DNA from 4 places in the Nonomuraea sp. NPDC051941 genome. Region 2 is predicted to be linked to each of the others. Evidence: riboswitches for the same ligand, from Rfam matches in the RefSeq annotation. Region 2 holds a riboswitch; each other region holds the start of a gene.
The links. Region 2 has a riboswitch for cyclic di-AMP ahead of ACIHFD_RS41830 (CHAP domain-containing protein). Riboswitches for the same ligand answer to the same signal wherever they lie in the genome.
Positions count from the first base shown of each region.

Region 1 (3,520 bases), on a different contig from region 2:
AGGCGGCGTTCGACGAGTCCCTGGCCCGCCTCGGCCTCGACTACATCGACCTTTTCCTCATCCACTGGCCGGTGCCGCAGCAGGACAAGTACGTGCAGGCGTGGAAGGCGATCGAGAAGATCTACCGTGACGGGCGCGCCAAGGCCATCGGCACCTCCAACTTCAGCATCGCCCACCTCACCCGCCTCATGAACGAGACCGACCTCGTGCCCTCCATCAACCAGATCGAGCTGCACCCGTACCTCCAGCAGCGCGAGCTGCGCGCCTTCCACGAGGCCAACGGCATCCTCACCGAGGCGTGGAGCCCGCTCGGGCAGGGCCAAGGCCTGCTGAACGACCCCGCGCTGGCCAAGCTGTCGGACAAGTGCGGCAAGACGCCCGCGCAGATCGTGCTCCGCTGGCACCTGCAGCTCGGCCACGTCGCGATCCCCAAGTCGGTCACCCCGGCGCGCATCGCCGAGAACATCGGCGTCTTCGACTTCATCCTCGACGCCGAGGACATGGCGGCCATCGGCGCGATGAACAGGGGTCAGCGGATCGGACCCGACCCCGACACGTTCAACATGACCTGACTCGTCTACGATCGCCCGCGTGCGGGATTTTGCGTGGGGCATAGCGGCGACAGGGAATATCGCGCGGACCGTCGGGGCGGCCATCGCGGCCGAACCGGGCATGCGGGTGGCCGCCGTCGGATCGAGGAACCTGGGGCGGGCGCAGGCACTGGCCGCCACTCTGGGGGCGGAGTCCGCGTACGACTCCTATGAGCGGCTCTGCGCCGACCCGGCCGTGGACGCGATCTACGTGGCGACGCCGCACGCCCAGCACCTGGAGGTGGCCGAGGTCGCCATCGCCGCGGGCAAGGCCGTGCTGTGCGAGAAGCCGCTGGCCGCCACCGTGGACGACGCGGAGAAGATGGTACGCCTGGCGCGCGAGGCGGGCGTGTTCCTGATGGAAGCGATGTGGATGCGGTTCAACCCGCTCGTCCAGAAGATCGCGGCCGACGAGCGCTTCGGCGACCTCCGCTCGGTGCACGCCTCCTTCGGCTTCGCCAAGCCCTACGACCCGGAGCACCGGCTGTGGGCGCCGGAGCTCGGCGGCGGAGCGCTCCTGGACCTGGGGATCTACCCGTTCGGGCTGGCCCAGCTGATCCTCGGCATGCCCTCCGACCTGCGGATCACCGGCACTCTGGCGCCCAACGGCGTCGACGCGGAGGCCGGCGGCGTGCTGCTCTACCCCGGTGGCAGGAAGGCTCTCGTGGAGACTTCGTTGCTCGGGAATTACCCGAACCATGCCAGTGTTGTAGGGACTCAGATGCGGGCGGACCTCCAGGCACCGTTCTGGGCTACGCCGCGGATTCTGCTCTCCGGGCCCTCCATGGAGCCGGAGGAGTACATCCTCGATCCGGCCGACAACGGGTACGCCGGGGAGCTCCGCGAGGTCCGGGCCGCGACGGCCGAAGGCAGGACCGAAAGTTCGATCATGCCGCTCGACGAATCCCTTGCCATGATGGGGCTTCTGGCCGAGGCTCGCAGGCAGGTCGCCTAGCTGGGCCTTTATCGATTTGTAACGCTCTTGCCTTATGCATTACGTTTGAGGCATTCTTGAGGCATACGTCCGGTTTGTCCGGACTTGTCCGACCATCGCAAGACACATCACAGGAACGTCCTGTGACCGCTGAATCCGCCCTCGGGCGGAACCGGGGACCCACGTCCTTTGGGGTGAATCGGCACTTCGGTGCCGTAGGGCAGCTTCCACGTCCGAACCCGTCAGCTAACCCGGTAAGCGGCATGGAAGCAAGGAGTAAACCCCCTCGATGGCCAACATCCGCTTTACCTCCGCTGCGAAGACCAACATCGCCCGCGCCCTTCTCGGCGCCACCATCCTCGGGACCGCGTTCGGCGCCCACATGACCAGCGCCACCGCAGCGGACAAGCAGCCGATCGGCACCGTCGCCGGCACCGCCACCGTCGCCGACCACACCGAGCGCTCGCGCGAGGCCAAGGTCAGCGCCACCGCCGGCGAGGTCCTGGCCCTCGCCAAGTCCCAGGTCGGCATCACCGAGAACGCGGCCGGCGGCGGCACCAAGTTCCAGCGCTGGTACGCCAACTCGCAGCGCGCCGCGGAGACCATCGCCCGTGACGGCGGCAGCCGCGCCGACTACCTGAACGCCGCCTGGTGCGCGATGTTCGTCTCCTGGGTGGGCGATCAGACCGGCGCCCGCTCGCAGATCGGCTGGGACGCCTGGACCGTCGCCCACGCCAAGTGGTTCCAGGCCAACCACCGCTTCGGCACCGAGGCCAAGCCCGGCGCCATCGTGTACTTCTCGTGGAGCGGCAGCAAGAACCTCAACGACATCAAGCACGTCGGGTTCGTCGAGAAGGACAACGGCGACGGCACCATCTCGACCGTCGAGGGCAACACCGGCAACGGCAAGGTCGAGGAGCGCGTCCGTCCCAAGTCCCAGGTCGTCGGCTACGGCTACCCCCAGTACCGTTCCTGACCGGACCGTCCCCCTCCAGGCTGGACTTCCCCCAGGCGCCTACTGACCGGACTCCCCCAGGCAGCTCCTGGCCGGCCTTCCCCCAGCGCCGAACGAGCGCGCGTCCCGCAACGGGACGCGCGCTCGTCGCGTTTCGCCCCCGGCGAGTGCGGCGGCGTGCCGAGCGGAACCCGGCGATCGGTGCCGTTCGGCCGTCGCGTTTCACCCCCGCGAGTGCGGCGGCCCGTCACCGGGGAAGACCCGAGGCGAACCGCCCGCGACCTCGCCAAGGAGCCGCCCACCATGCCAGCCGCACGCAGACGCCCCGGAAGGCTGGTGCGGAGTGGGCTGCGACGGGTCGCCGACGAGCTCTTCCCGCGCGGCGCCAACCCGCACGGCGTCCTGCCCGCCCTGCTGATCCTCCTCGCCTTCGTCACCGGCCTCGTCGACGCCGTCAGCTTCCTCGGCCTGGGCCGCGTCTTCGTCGCCAACATGACCGGCAACATCGTCTTCCTCAGCTTCGCCCTGGCCGGGGAGGCCCAGATGTCCAGATGGGCCTCCCCGGCGGCCCTCGTCGCCTTCGGAGCCGGCGCCTGGAGCGCGGGCCGGGTGATCAGGCGGACCGCAAACCCGCGACGGGCGTTCGCCGCCGCCACCGCCGTACACGCGCTCCTCGTCGCCGCCGCCCTCGCCGTCGCCCTCACGGCCGGACACCGCACAACCTGGCCCCAGGCGGCCCTCATCGTGCTGCTCGCCTGCGGCATGGGCCTGCAGAACGCGTCCGTACGGGCGCTCGGCGTACCCGACCTGGTCACCAACGTCCTCACCACGACCCTCACGAGCCTGGCCGCCGACACGCCGGGCCGGGCCGCCCTGCGTCGATCCGCCTCCATTGCCGCGATGTTCCTCGGCGCCCTGACCGGCGCCCTCCTCCACCTCACGACCGGCCCCGCACCCGCCCTGGCGGCCGCCCTGGCCCTGCTCACCACCGTCGCCCTCGTCGCCCGCAGTGGTCTCAGCCGAGAAAGAACTCCGCCAGCG
Region 1 covers NZ_JBIUCF010000020.1:60,479-63,998, reverse strand. Annotated here, with positions in the region: gene ACIHFD_RS30935 (aldo/keto reductase) at 1-572, shown strand, start outside; gene ACIHFD_RS30930 (Gfo/Idh/MocA family oxidoreductase) at 592-1,545, shown strand; cyclic di-AMP (ydaO/yuaA leader) riboswitch at 1,663-1,800, shown strand; gene ACIHFD_RS30925 (CHAP domain-containing protein) at 1,814-2,500, shown strand; gene ACIHFD_RS30920 (YoaK family protein) at 2,783-3,520, shown strand, end outside; gene ACIHFD_RS30915 (alpha/beta fold hydrolase) at 3,495-3,520, opposite strand, start outside.
Region 1: linked by a shared signal. The riboswitch ahead of ACIHFD_RS30925 (CHAP domain-containing protein) and the one ahead of ACIHFD_RS41830 (CHAP domain-containing protein) in region 2 are both predicted to bind cyclic di-AMP.

Region 2 (3,520 bases):
GATGGCATCGCGCCCGGCGAACTGCGTGCGATCGCGCTGGAGCAGTTGACGCGGTACCCCGACGTGGAGGTACGGCAGGCGCGCGTCATGCACGCCGCCGAAGGGTTCGAGGTCGTCCTGGAGGACGGGTGGCGGGCCGAGGCCGCCCGGCTGGTGCTGGCCACCGGCGTGCGAGACGTGCTGCCCTCGGTTTCCGGGTTGGCGGAACGCTGGGGGGACGGCGTGGTGCACTGCCCGTACTGCCACGGCTGGGAGCGCCATGGGCGGCGGCTCGCGGTGCTGGAGGTCGACGGCTGGGGCGTTCATCAAGCCGTTCACCTGGCCAGGCTCAGCTCGGACGTCGTGCTGTGCACCAACGGCGGCGAGATCTCCGATGCCCAGCGCGCCATGCTCGCCGACCGCGGCGTTCAGATCAGGGAAGACGTGGTGGACCGGCTGGAAGGGAAGGGCACGGCGCTGGCGCGGATCGTCTTCAAGGACGCCGGCTACATCGAGAGGGATGCGCTCTTCTGCCATCCCTCCACCCGGCAGGCGTCCGACCTGGCGGAACGCCTCGGCTGCCGCCTGCTGGAGGACGGCGCGGTCGAGGTCGACGACTTCGGCAAGACGTCCAGTCCTGGCCTCTACGCTGCCGGCGACATGGCCAGGCGTCCCGCGATGCCCTTCGCGGGAGCGCAGGTCGTCCTGGGCGCCGCGGCAGGCGTCGTGGCGGCGGTCACCATCGATCAAGAGCTCCTTTACGCCTGAGGCGGGTCAGTCCGTGGTGGCGAAGGCCCTGCTGCCGTTCTGACTGGTGTGGATATCCGGCTCCCGCAGGGTGCTCATGGCGTTCCTGCGCCGTGACGATAGGCCCGCACAGCCCAGCGGCCCGAAGCTACAGCCCGCCGTCTCGTCATGGTCATCTTGATCGGGCTGCTCACGAAGTGGGCAAGCGGAGCCGTTTGAGGGCGAGGGCGTTGACGGCCGCGATCGAGGCCATGGACATCCCGGCATGCCCGCCATGCCCCATCATTTCGTGTGGTGAGACCGCCTCCTCGGCAGGAGCGGCGTGGCCGGCGTGCGGGGCCTCCATCGGGGTGGCACGCGGCGGGTCAGGTTCGGCCATCGGATCGCAGATGTGGGAGGGCACCGACTGCCCTGCGCAGTGGTAGCCGCACTCGATCAACCAGGCGCGCAGCTCGGCGAGCGACGTGCGGCGCGGATCGAATTCCACGGTCGCCGTCTGGGCGACCGGGTTCGCCTCCACGCCCAGCACCCCCGGGCGGCGGCTCAAGGTGGCCACGACGACGTTCTGCTCGGAGGCCCACCGCAGCCCGCTGACGTCCAGGATCGCGGTGCTGCGTTCCTTGCCGTCGTCACGGTGTGCCCGGTGGACCGAGGCGTGTACCGCGTGCGCGGATGCCTGCCGAGCGAGGAGAACATCACAGAGCTGGCCAAGTGCATCCGCAGCAACCTCGACTGCGCGGACAGCTGCGAGACGACCGCACGGGTGCTGGCACGGCACACCGTCCGGCGCCGACCCTCCCGCCATGCCAGGCACGCTGCGCATTCCGTCGGCGGCGTCGTGGCGTTGCTCGTGATCACGACCTTCTCCGTGGTCAAGCCGCAGGGGCTGACCGGGTGCGGGTGGCGTAAGCAGCAGGAACGACGCCGCAAGTAAAGCGAGAAGGCGTCGGAGTCAATGGCCATGCCGTAGGTCGACATTTCCCTCAAGGGAGATCGTTTCGGCATAACGTCACGATCCGGTCAAGTTAACTACTACAGTTCATCGTACTGGCCGGGTGGCCTGCCTTCCCCCGAAGGCGACCGGCCAGCCGCTCAATCCCGCCCCGGCGGGGGCCGGGGAACCAATCGCTTGGCATGATCCAAGCACGGGGTGAATCCGCCGCGTACGCGGTAGTAGGGCGTCTCCTGGCCCGAATCCGTCAGCTAACCCGGTAGGCGGTCAAGGAGAAAGGGTCATCCGCCTTACCCATGGCATCCATTGACGAGGGTCTGCTCGAGGCTGCTCAGAAGTATCTCGGCTACCAGGAACAGGGCAACGGCTATACCAGGTTCGGCGACTGGTACTACGCCAACGTGGATCAAAGCGATCCCTACTTCAAGACCGCTCCGTGGTGCGACATGTTCATCACCTGGGCCGCCAACCAGGCGGGGGTGGAGAAGTACGTCGGCGAGTTCGCCTACACCGTCGACCATGCGAAGTGGTTCCAGGCCCAGGGAGCCTGGAGCGACAAGCCGGAGCCGGGTGCGATCGTGTTCTACGACTGGAGCGGCTCGAAGGACGTCGAGGGGATCGATCATGCGGGCATCGTTGAGCGGGTCGACGGCGAACGGATAGCCACGATCGAGGGCAACATCGACAAGGTGTGGCTGAAGCGCAAGGACCGCGATCAGAGCAAGGTCGTGGGGTACGGGTTGCCGAGAAAGGTACGAGAGAAGGCGGGAGGCGGCAGGGAGGTCGTGATCCTCGAAGGCGAGCTGGGTTCGTCTCCGACGCAGCCCGCCGCGTTCGGGAAAGCCGGGCCACCGAAAGCCGCTGTGGCAGCCGTCGCGCCGGCCTCAGGAGGGGCCACGCTCCTGGTCGGCACGATGGCGGTCCCGGCAGGCGCCCTCGTCGCGCTGCTCGGCACTGTCCTGGTCATCAGGCGGGCGAGAAAACGGCAGTTCGCCAGGCCTTCTTCGGCGGGCGGGCGGCATCGTCGCACTGGCGGTGGACGCCAGACCCTGGCCACCTAGCCGATCGACGGCTCAGCGCGCGGCGCCGAAGGCGGTGGCGAAGGTTTTGCCTCCGTCCTTGGATTCCAGCACCGTGCCGTCCTCCATCGCGGCCGGCAGGCGCCGCCGGTCCACGGCCGTGAACGCGGTGGCCTGGCCGGGCAGCTTACCGGCGTCGGATGAGGCCGAGGTGCGGCGGGCGATCCGGGGAGACGTCCTCGGCCGAAGGGTGTCCGCCGGCCCAAAAGGCCTTCGGGCCGGCGATCGTGAAGCCCATGTGGTCCTGGTCGCGGTCGGCTACCCGGGTCATGGTCGTCGGGGATGTGACCTTGAACAGCCCGTGGTGCCCCGCGACGTAGAGGGCTCCGTCGGCGGGATCGACGCCGAGGCCGTGGACATGGCCCCACCGAGGTCGGGCTCTCCCGTACCGCCGGCCTCCGGCGATGCCTGACCACAGCTCGCCAGAGCTACAGCCGGCACGACTCCTGCGGCGCCTGTACGCAGCCGCTGACCTACACGCGTCATGGGCGCGAGCCGACAATCATCTACTAGCCATCTTCGTAGACAGGCTAGAGGGTGAGGAAGGAGTGGCAGTGGTGGGCGAGGAACGCGCCCACGCCCGGGGCCGCGGCAAGCGTGGCGGGACCGGCGAGCAGCACCGTCACCACCAAGAGCCCGGCGAGACGCTCTCGCCTGTCGAGCGGCTCCTGCGGATGCAGCATCCGGCGCACGCGGGTGAGCGCCGTCTCGCCACCCGCGCCCAGCGCGAAAGCCGGAACCCGTCCCGTGGCGAGTCGGACCA
Region 2 covers NZ_JBIUCF010000032.1:114,542-118,061, forward strand. Annotated here, with positions in the region: gene ACIHFD_RS41815 (NAD(P)/FAD-dependent oxidoreductase) at 1-747, shown strand, start outside; gene ACIHFD_RS41820 (cation transporter) at 917-1,330, opposite strand; gene ACIHFD_RS41825 (hypothetical protein) at 1,370-1,660, shown strand; cyclic di-AMP (ydaO/yuaA leader) riboswitch at 1,806-1,960, shown strand; gene ACIHFD_RS41830 (CHAP domain-containing protein) at 1,975-2,739, shown strand; gene ACIHFD_RS41835 (M56 family metallopeptidase) at 3,288-3,520, opposite strand, start outside.

Region 3 (3,520 bases), on a different contig from region 2:
GGCCGCCAGGGGCCGCTACGACGCCGCCGGCGCCTGAGCGATCATCGCCGTCGCGAATCCGGCTTCCGGGCCGCCCGGTTTCCGATCCGAAGCCGCTTGTAAGCCTCGCGTCAAGGCCGCGGAGGCGCGGGTCAGGGAGCGTCCGTGGTGCCCCGGCCACCCCTGTGATCCCGCTGGGCACACGCACCCGGAAACGAGGCCGCCCGGCCCGGCGGTCATAGCAGGACGCCCGCCACCCGGCGGGCCGCCGACCCGAACCCGCGGCGGCAATTGCCATAGCGGATTGATCCAATTGCCTTAATCGACTGCCTGACCTGGGTTGTCGGATCGCGTGGGAGCGCAGTACAAAGCGAGCGATTGGTGGCTTGCCGTGCGCCGGAAAGATCGCGTCACGGACGCGTGTCCCGCGATAACGCGGGTATCGATCATGCGGAATATCCATGGCGAACTGATCGAAAACCGGAACGCTGGTCGGGGCCATTCCGGAAGCCCCAATGTGATCACTCTACGTTCTGACATATCGCGAGTGCGTCATATATAGCGGATCATGTCAATAGCGCTCGTCAAGTGCGGCGATTGTCATGCTTGACGACCTTTCCACGATGCGTTTACCGTCTGCGAGGAGCGGCTTTGGCCCGTCTGTGAGGTCCAAGTTCTGCTGTTGGGGGGAGGGCTCCCGATGGATGTGCTCACTGAAGGCGTTGAGCTCAGCCATGCTGATTTGGCGCTGCTGGCGGAGTTGGCCAAGGGAGTCACGGTCGATCGGGTTGGGCGGCGGCTGGATATCAGCGGGCGCACGGTACGACGAAGATTGCGCGGCATCTGCGACCGCATAGGCGTGGCCACGGCCATCGAGGCCGTGGCCTGGGCAGCCCGCCGCCAGCTGATCTAGCCGCGGCGGACCGCCGGGGTGCGGGCTCAGTCGGCGATGCGCACCGCGCCGGCGAACGGCCGCCTCGCGATCGACGCGATCCGTACGACGTCACCCGTCTGCGGGGCGTGCACCATCATGCCGCCGCCGATGTAGATGCCCACGTGGTGCAGGTCGCTGTAGAAGAACACCAGGTCGCCCGGCCGGAGTTCCTCGCGCGAGACGTGCCGGCCGGCCGTCCACTGGTCGCCGGTGTAGTGCGGCAGCGAGATGCCCACCCGCTGGAACGCCGCCATGACGAGCCCGGAGCAGTCGTACGAGCCGGGGCCCTCGGCGCCCCAGACGTACGGCTTGAGCTGCTGCGTGAGCGCCCACCGCGCGGCCTCCGCGGCCTTCCCCGAGCCCGGGATCGGCAGGTTGACGCGCACGGCCCGCGTGCCGGGGCGCCCGGCCTCGCCCAGGGCCCGCCTGAACAGGCTGCTCTCGACCTTCGTCACCAGATTGGTGATCTTGTCGCGCTTGGCCTCGAGGTCCGTGACGAGCTTCTGGACCTCGTCGATGCGGGCCGTGGCGCTCTCCTTGGCGCGGGTGGCCGTGTCCATCGCCTTGGTGAGCTGGTTGATCTCCTCGCCCTGCTCGGTCTGCAGCGCGTACGAGGTCGCGGCACGATTGAGGAAGCCCTCGGGGTCGTCGGAGGTGGCGAAGGCGAGGGTCTTCAGGCCGCCCGTGATGTAGGCGTTCTGGGCCAGCGCGACGGCTTTCGAGCGCTTGGCGGCGAGATCCGTCTCGCTGCTCGTCAGCGTCTTCTCCGCGGCCTCGGCGGCCTTCTTGGCGGTCTTGAGCTTCTCCCGCTGGCCGTTGTACTGCTCGGTCAGCGTCTCGATGTCGGTGTGCAGCTTCGTGGCCTGGTCGGCGAGCTCTTTCAGCGAGGGCTCGGGATCCGCGGACGCCGAACCGACGGGGATGGCGAACAGCAGCGCGGCGATTGTGAGACTCACCACACCTACGCGGCGTGGTCGCCGGGCCCGTTCCGGAGGGCGGGCGTGCTTGCCCGCCGACTTCCCCCCACCGCTGAGCGTGGGCTTCACCAACCAGCTCCTCTCGTCGACGCCTACCGGGTTAGCTGACGGGTTCGGGCCGGAGCAGCCCTACCGAAAGACTCGGATTCACCCCAGTGGTGGCGTCGGAGGTCGCCACCGGCGGTTCCCCGGCTTCTCTTGCGAGAATTGGGCGTGCCTCCCGCGCGACACGCGGGAAACATTGTCGCTGGACACTAATGCACTCCGGGTTCGTGCTCAACCAGAACTGCCAAGTCTGTAGAGGTTTCACAACCGAAGGGTCACAAGGTGATCTCGTGGGCACCCGTGCAGAAGAGGCCCTACGCCCTATTTGTCCGCGCCTTCGGCGGGCGCGAGCTGGCCGCGCGGTCCCGTGCCGATCTGACCACGAGATGTAACAAGCTGGGCCGAGACATGGGAGTTAGGGCTGAGCCGTAATGAGATCTGTACCCTGGAGAACCATGGAGCAGGTGGCCGAGCTGACAGTGCCCGAGACCGCGGTGGTGGTCCGGCGTGCCCGCACGCCCGACGTGCGCATGGTCAGACGCCTGGTGGACACCTACGCGGGGGCGGGGCCGCGGCTCCTGGAGAAGGCCACGGTGACGCTGTACGAGGACGTACAGGAGTTCTGGGTGGCCGAGCGAGACGGGCAGGTCGTCGGCTGCGGCGCGCTCCACGTGCTCTGGGAGGACCTCGCCGAGGTCCGCACGGTGGCGGTGGATCCCGAGTGCCGGGGGATGGGCGTCGGCCACCGGATCGTCTCCGCACTGATCCAGCAGGCTAAGGATTTGGGTCTGCGACGTGTATTCTGTCTTACTTTTGAGGTCGACTTCTTCGCGCGACTCGGGTTCCGCCCGATTCAGGGCACACCGGTCTCACCTGAGGTCTACGCCGAACTGCTGGCCTCGTACGACGAGGGTGTTGCCGAGTTTTTGGATCTTGAACACGTCAAGCCGAACACGCTGGGAAACACCCGCATGCTGCTCCACCTGACATCGGGTGACGTGGACCTTGACCAGATGGAAAGGTGATTGTTGATACCTATGTCGATACGTTGGGCAGCACAGGCATGTGTCCTGACACGTGCCACATGCGCACTCGAAGCGAGGTGACACGGTGAGCACCGGACAGCCGCCGTATCCACAGGACGAATCCGGCGACAACTCTGCGCCTCCCTATTACGGGCAGCAGAACCAGGGCCGCCACCCCGGCGAGCCCGACCCGGACGCGACTGTGATCGGCTACCGGGCGGACGACGCCTATGGGCAGCAGCCCCCGTACGGTCAGCAGGGCTACGGCCAGCAACCCCAGTACGGTCAGCAACAGCAGTACGGTCAGCAACCCCAGCACGGACAGCAGCAGTACGGCCAGCAACCCCAGTACGGCCAGCAGCAGCAGTCCCAGCCTGACTACGGCCAGCAGGCCCAGTCCCAGCAGGGCTACGGCCAGCAGGGCTATGGCCAGCAGCAGCAGTCGCAGCCTGACTACGGCCAGCAGCAGTACGGCCAGCAGGGCTACGGCCAGCAGCCGCAGTCGGGTCAGCAGGGCTATGGCCAGCAGTACGGCCAGCAGCAGCAGTCCCAGCCCGGCT
Region 3 covers NZ_JBIUCF010000035.1:116,489-120,008, forward strand. Annotated here, with positions in the region: gene ACIHFD_RS44050 (winged helix-turn-helix transcriptional regulator) at 1-37, shown strand, start outside; gene ACIHFD_RS44055 (LuxR C-terminal-related transcriptional regulator) at 680-892, shown strand; gene ACIHFD_RS44060 (NlpC/P60 family protein) at 919-1,869, opposite strand; cyclic di-AMP (ydaO/yuaA leader) riboswitch at 1,965-2,114, opposite strand; gene ACIHFD_RS44065 (amino-acid N-acetyltransferase) at 2,391-2,960, shown strand; gene ACIHFD_RS44070 (RDD family protein) at 3,046-3,520, shown strand, end outside.
Region 3: linked by a shared signal. The riboswitch ahead of ACIHFD_RS44060 (NlpC/P60 family protein) and the one ahead of ACIHFD_RS41830 (CHAP domain-containing protein) in region 2 are both predicted to bind cyclic di-AMP.

Region 4 (3,520 bases), on a different contig from region 2:
AGGCGCTGGTGGTTGAGCACCGCGGCGTTGGCCTGTTCGGAGAAGCGCCGGACCAGGGTGTTCTGCGTGGTGCCGCGTACCGTGCCGATCAGGGTGAAGATCTGTCCGTGCGCCAGGCGCAGCCATTTGACGTACGTCTTGTCGTAGGCGGATCCGGACCTGCCGGAAATATCTGTCATCCAGTCCTGCTGCTGAGGCGTGGGCTTCACCGGCAGTTTGACCTTCAGCTTGGCGGCCACGTCGCGAACCTGCCCGTCGAGCATGTCGTGCTGAGCCGCGATCTCCTTGCTGACCTGGCGGACGCGGGCGCTGCTGGCGCGCTGTATCGCGTCCTGGGCCATGGGCATCTCCCACAGGCTGGCGAGCCGGACCTTCTTGATGAGCTCCTGGTCGGCCTCGGACAGCGGTCCCCACTTGGTCTGCCGGGTGCGGGCCTCCGGCTCGTCCTCCACGGGTTGGACGGTGGGTGCGTCGGTCGGTCCGGTCTCGACGGCGGTCGGCTCGGTGCTGAGGCCGGCGGTGTCAGCGACGGGCGTCGGCGTGTAGTCGGCGCAGGCGGTCAGAGTGCAGAGGGCGGCAATGCCGCAACTGATGAGAGCGCGACGGCTGTCAAGGAGTCGCATACGCCGTCATCCCCTTCCGGTCCCTTGGACGCGGCCTTCGTGAGTGGCGCCGGTCACTGAGGGATACGCGGGAGGGTGCGGGAGTGTTCATGGCATTGTGCAAGATTTGCATTGGGCAAGACTGCCGGAGTCCGCTGAGCCGTTGTCCGAGGCGGCCTTCACCGGTGCCATCCGTGACCGGCGTCCACCGCGTGCTCCTCCGGGCCGAGAGAAGCACGCGGGGCGGCGTTCACCTGGGAGCAACCGATCGCGGTGCGGACCCGCCGTGTCGGCTCAGGCCGTGGGGCGGCCCAGGCCGCGCAACTGGTCGGCGGTCAGCGCGGAGACGTTCTGGTCGACAGGGGACTCGGAGTACTGGTGGATGGCCCAGGACTTCCAGTCGGCGGGCGGGGTGATGGCCCCCTTGGCCTTACTGTAGTGGGCGACCCACAGCGGGTACTCGGACAGGCCCTTGCCGTACTTGTTGGCGAAGTTCCAGCCGCTGTAGAACATCGGGGTGATCCCCGTCTTGTCCTTCACGTACGACAGCCACGTCTTGGCCCAGGCGTTGACCTCGGCGACGGATCTGCCGTTCGCGGTCTCCAGGTCAAGGACCAGCAGGTCGCCGGCCTTGGCGGGCTGCGAGTTCACCACGGACAGGAAGTGCTCGGCCTCCGCGATGGGATTGTTGCGGGGATGGCCATAGTGGTACGCCCCGCGCACGATGCCCTTCTTGCCCAGCTCGCGCCAGTGCCTGGCGAATGAGGCGTCGCGGAAGGACGTGCCTTCCGTGGCTTTGATGATGCCGAACTTGGCCGGGCTGGCATTCCAGTCGTACAGGGGCTCGTAATTGGAGATGTCCAGGCCGTAGATGAGGGGTCCGGCTCCATGACGAGTCGCCTGCGCCGGGCTCTGCGCGGTGGGCGATGCGAATGCGAAGGTGGCGATGGCGGCGGTTGCGGCGAGGATCGCGACGGCGACGGCGAAGCTGAGGTATTTGGTGAGGAGATCGCGGTGATTCTTGAGGATGTAGGCGATGGTGGCAAGCCGGGGCTTGGACATGAGGCATTGACTCCTTGCTTCCATACCGCCTACCGGGTTAGCTGACGGGTTCGGGCCTGGAAGTGCCCTACATGGCGCAGCCTGGGCTGGCGTCCGATTCACCCCAAGAACGTGGGTCCCCGGTTCCGCGAGGCGCGGATTCGGCGGCCGGACGCTGTCCCCGAAGGGCTTCTTCGGGCAGCGCGCGGTCCGGTCAACGAAGCGGCAACGATGTGGTGAAAGGGCGCCACATCCGTGCCGCAACTAGGCAAAAGATAGACATATATCCATAGATGGTGCAAGTAGGGCAAATCGGATTCGCGGTTGTCGGTGACTGAGTGGCGCTGAAATGCCGTGCCGGTAGGGAATCTGGCACTTGGCAAAAAAATCGGGGCCGTCCCTTCCAGGCCCTACGCTCTCGGCACAGGTGGGGCAGGCCATTCATGCGTTGCCATTGTGACTGAACGCCGTTGTACGGATAACCGTGACGGCAGCCGCGTCCTTCGGCCCTGCGTGGAGGAACCCGAGGTGGTCAAGAGGGCTTCTCGTCGGAGGTGGTGATGGGCAGGCCGGCGTCGGCGGCCCGGGGGTAGGCGTCGTCGATGTGGACCACCTGGCGGCCGCTACGGGCCAGCAGGCTCGCGGCCGCCGCGGCCCGGTAGCCGCTGCCGCAGTGCACCCACACCGTTCCCGCCGGCACCTCGGCCAGGCGCTCCGGCAGCTCGGGCAGCGGGATGTGCACGGCGCCGGCCACGTGACCGGCCCGCCACTCGTTGCCCATCCGCACGTCCAGGACGGTCGGGCCGCCGTCCGGTTCCCCCGCGCGGGCGGCGGCCAGGTCGGCGAAGGTTGCGGTGGTCAGCTCGGCGATCAGGTCCGGGTCGTGTCCGGCCCACTGTTCGACGGAGCCGGTCGAGGCGGCGGCCGGGCGGTCTATGCCGATGCGGGCCAGCTCGCGCTGGGCGGCGGCGACCTGTTCGGCCGACTCGCCGAGCAGCGTGAGGGGCGTGCCCCACGGGGCCAGCCAGCCCAGCCAGGTCGTCATCGGCCCGTCCAGGCCGAAGCTGAGCGTGCCGGCCAGGTGCCGGTCCGCGAACGCCTTGCGTGAGCGCAGGTCCACCACCCATTCGCCCGCCCGCAGGCGGACCAGCAGCTCCGCGCTGTCGGCCGGCCGCGCCGGGGTCAGGTCGATCGGCTCCGCTCCGGCGGCGTTGCGCGCGCCCATGTGGGCGTAATAGGCGGGGTAGGCGTCCAGGCCTTCCAGGATGTGGGTGACGAAGTCGTCGGCCTCCATCCGCAGCACCGGGTTGACGTCCTTCTCCCGGCCGATGGTCGAGGCGGACGCGCCGGACTGCGTGACCGCGCAGAAGCTGCCGAACCCGTGCGTCGGCCAGAGCCGCGCGCCGTCAGGCAGCAGGCCGGACAGCCGCCGCGCGGAGGCGTGCTGGTGGCGGGCCAGGGTGCGGGCATGCTCGGCGCCCAGCAGGTCGGTACGCCCGGTGCCGCCGAACAACAGCGATCCTCCGGTGAACACCCCCTCCGGCCCACCCGGACCGGCCAGCACGTAGGACAGGTGATGGAAGGTGTGTCCCGGCGTGGTCACCGCGTCCAGCCACATCCGCTCGGAGACGGCGATCCGATCTCCGTCGTGCACCGGCACACGGTCGAAGCCGACCTCCTCGAGCCCGCCCACCAGGTACGCCGCCCCGCTCATCCGGGCCAGCGCCAGGCCGCCGGAGACGTAGTCGTTGTGCAGATGGGTCTCCGCCACGTGGGTGATCCGCACCCCCAGGCGACCGGCCAGGGCGAGAACGCGGTCGATGTCGCGCTGCGGATCGACCACCACCGCGACGCGCCCGTCATGGGCGAGATAACTG
Region 4 covers NZ_JBIUCF010000024.1:89,277-92,796, reverse strand. Annotated here, with positions in the region: gene ACIHFD_RS35210 (DUF4142 domain-containing protein) at 1-623, opposite strand, end outside; gene ACIHFD_RS35205 (glycoside hydrolase family 25 protein) at 897-1,664, opposite strand; cyclic di-AMP (ydaO/yuaA leader) riboswitch at 1,676-1,820, opposite strand; gene ACIHFD_RS35200 (rhodanese-like domain-containing protein) at 2,176-3,520, opposite strand, start outside.
Region 4: linked by a shared signal. The riboswitch ahead of ACIHFD_RS35205 (glycoside hydrolase family 25 protein) and the one ahead of ACIHFD_RS41830 (CHAP domain-containing protein) in region 2 are both predicted to bind cyclic di-AMP.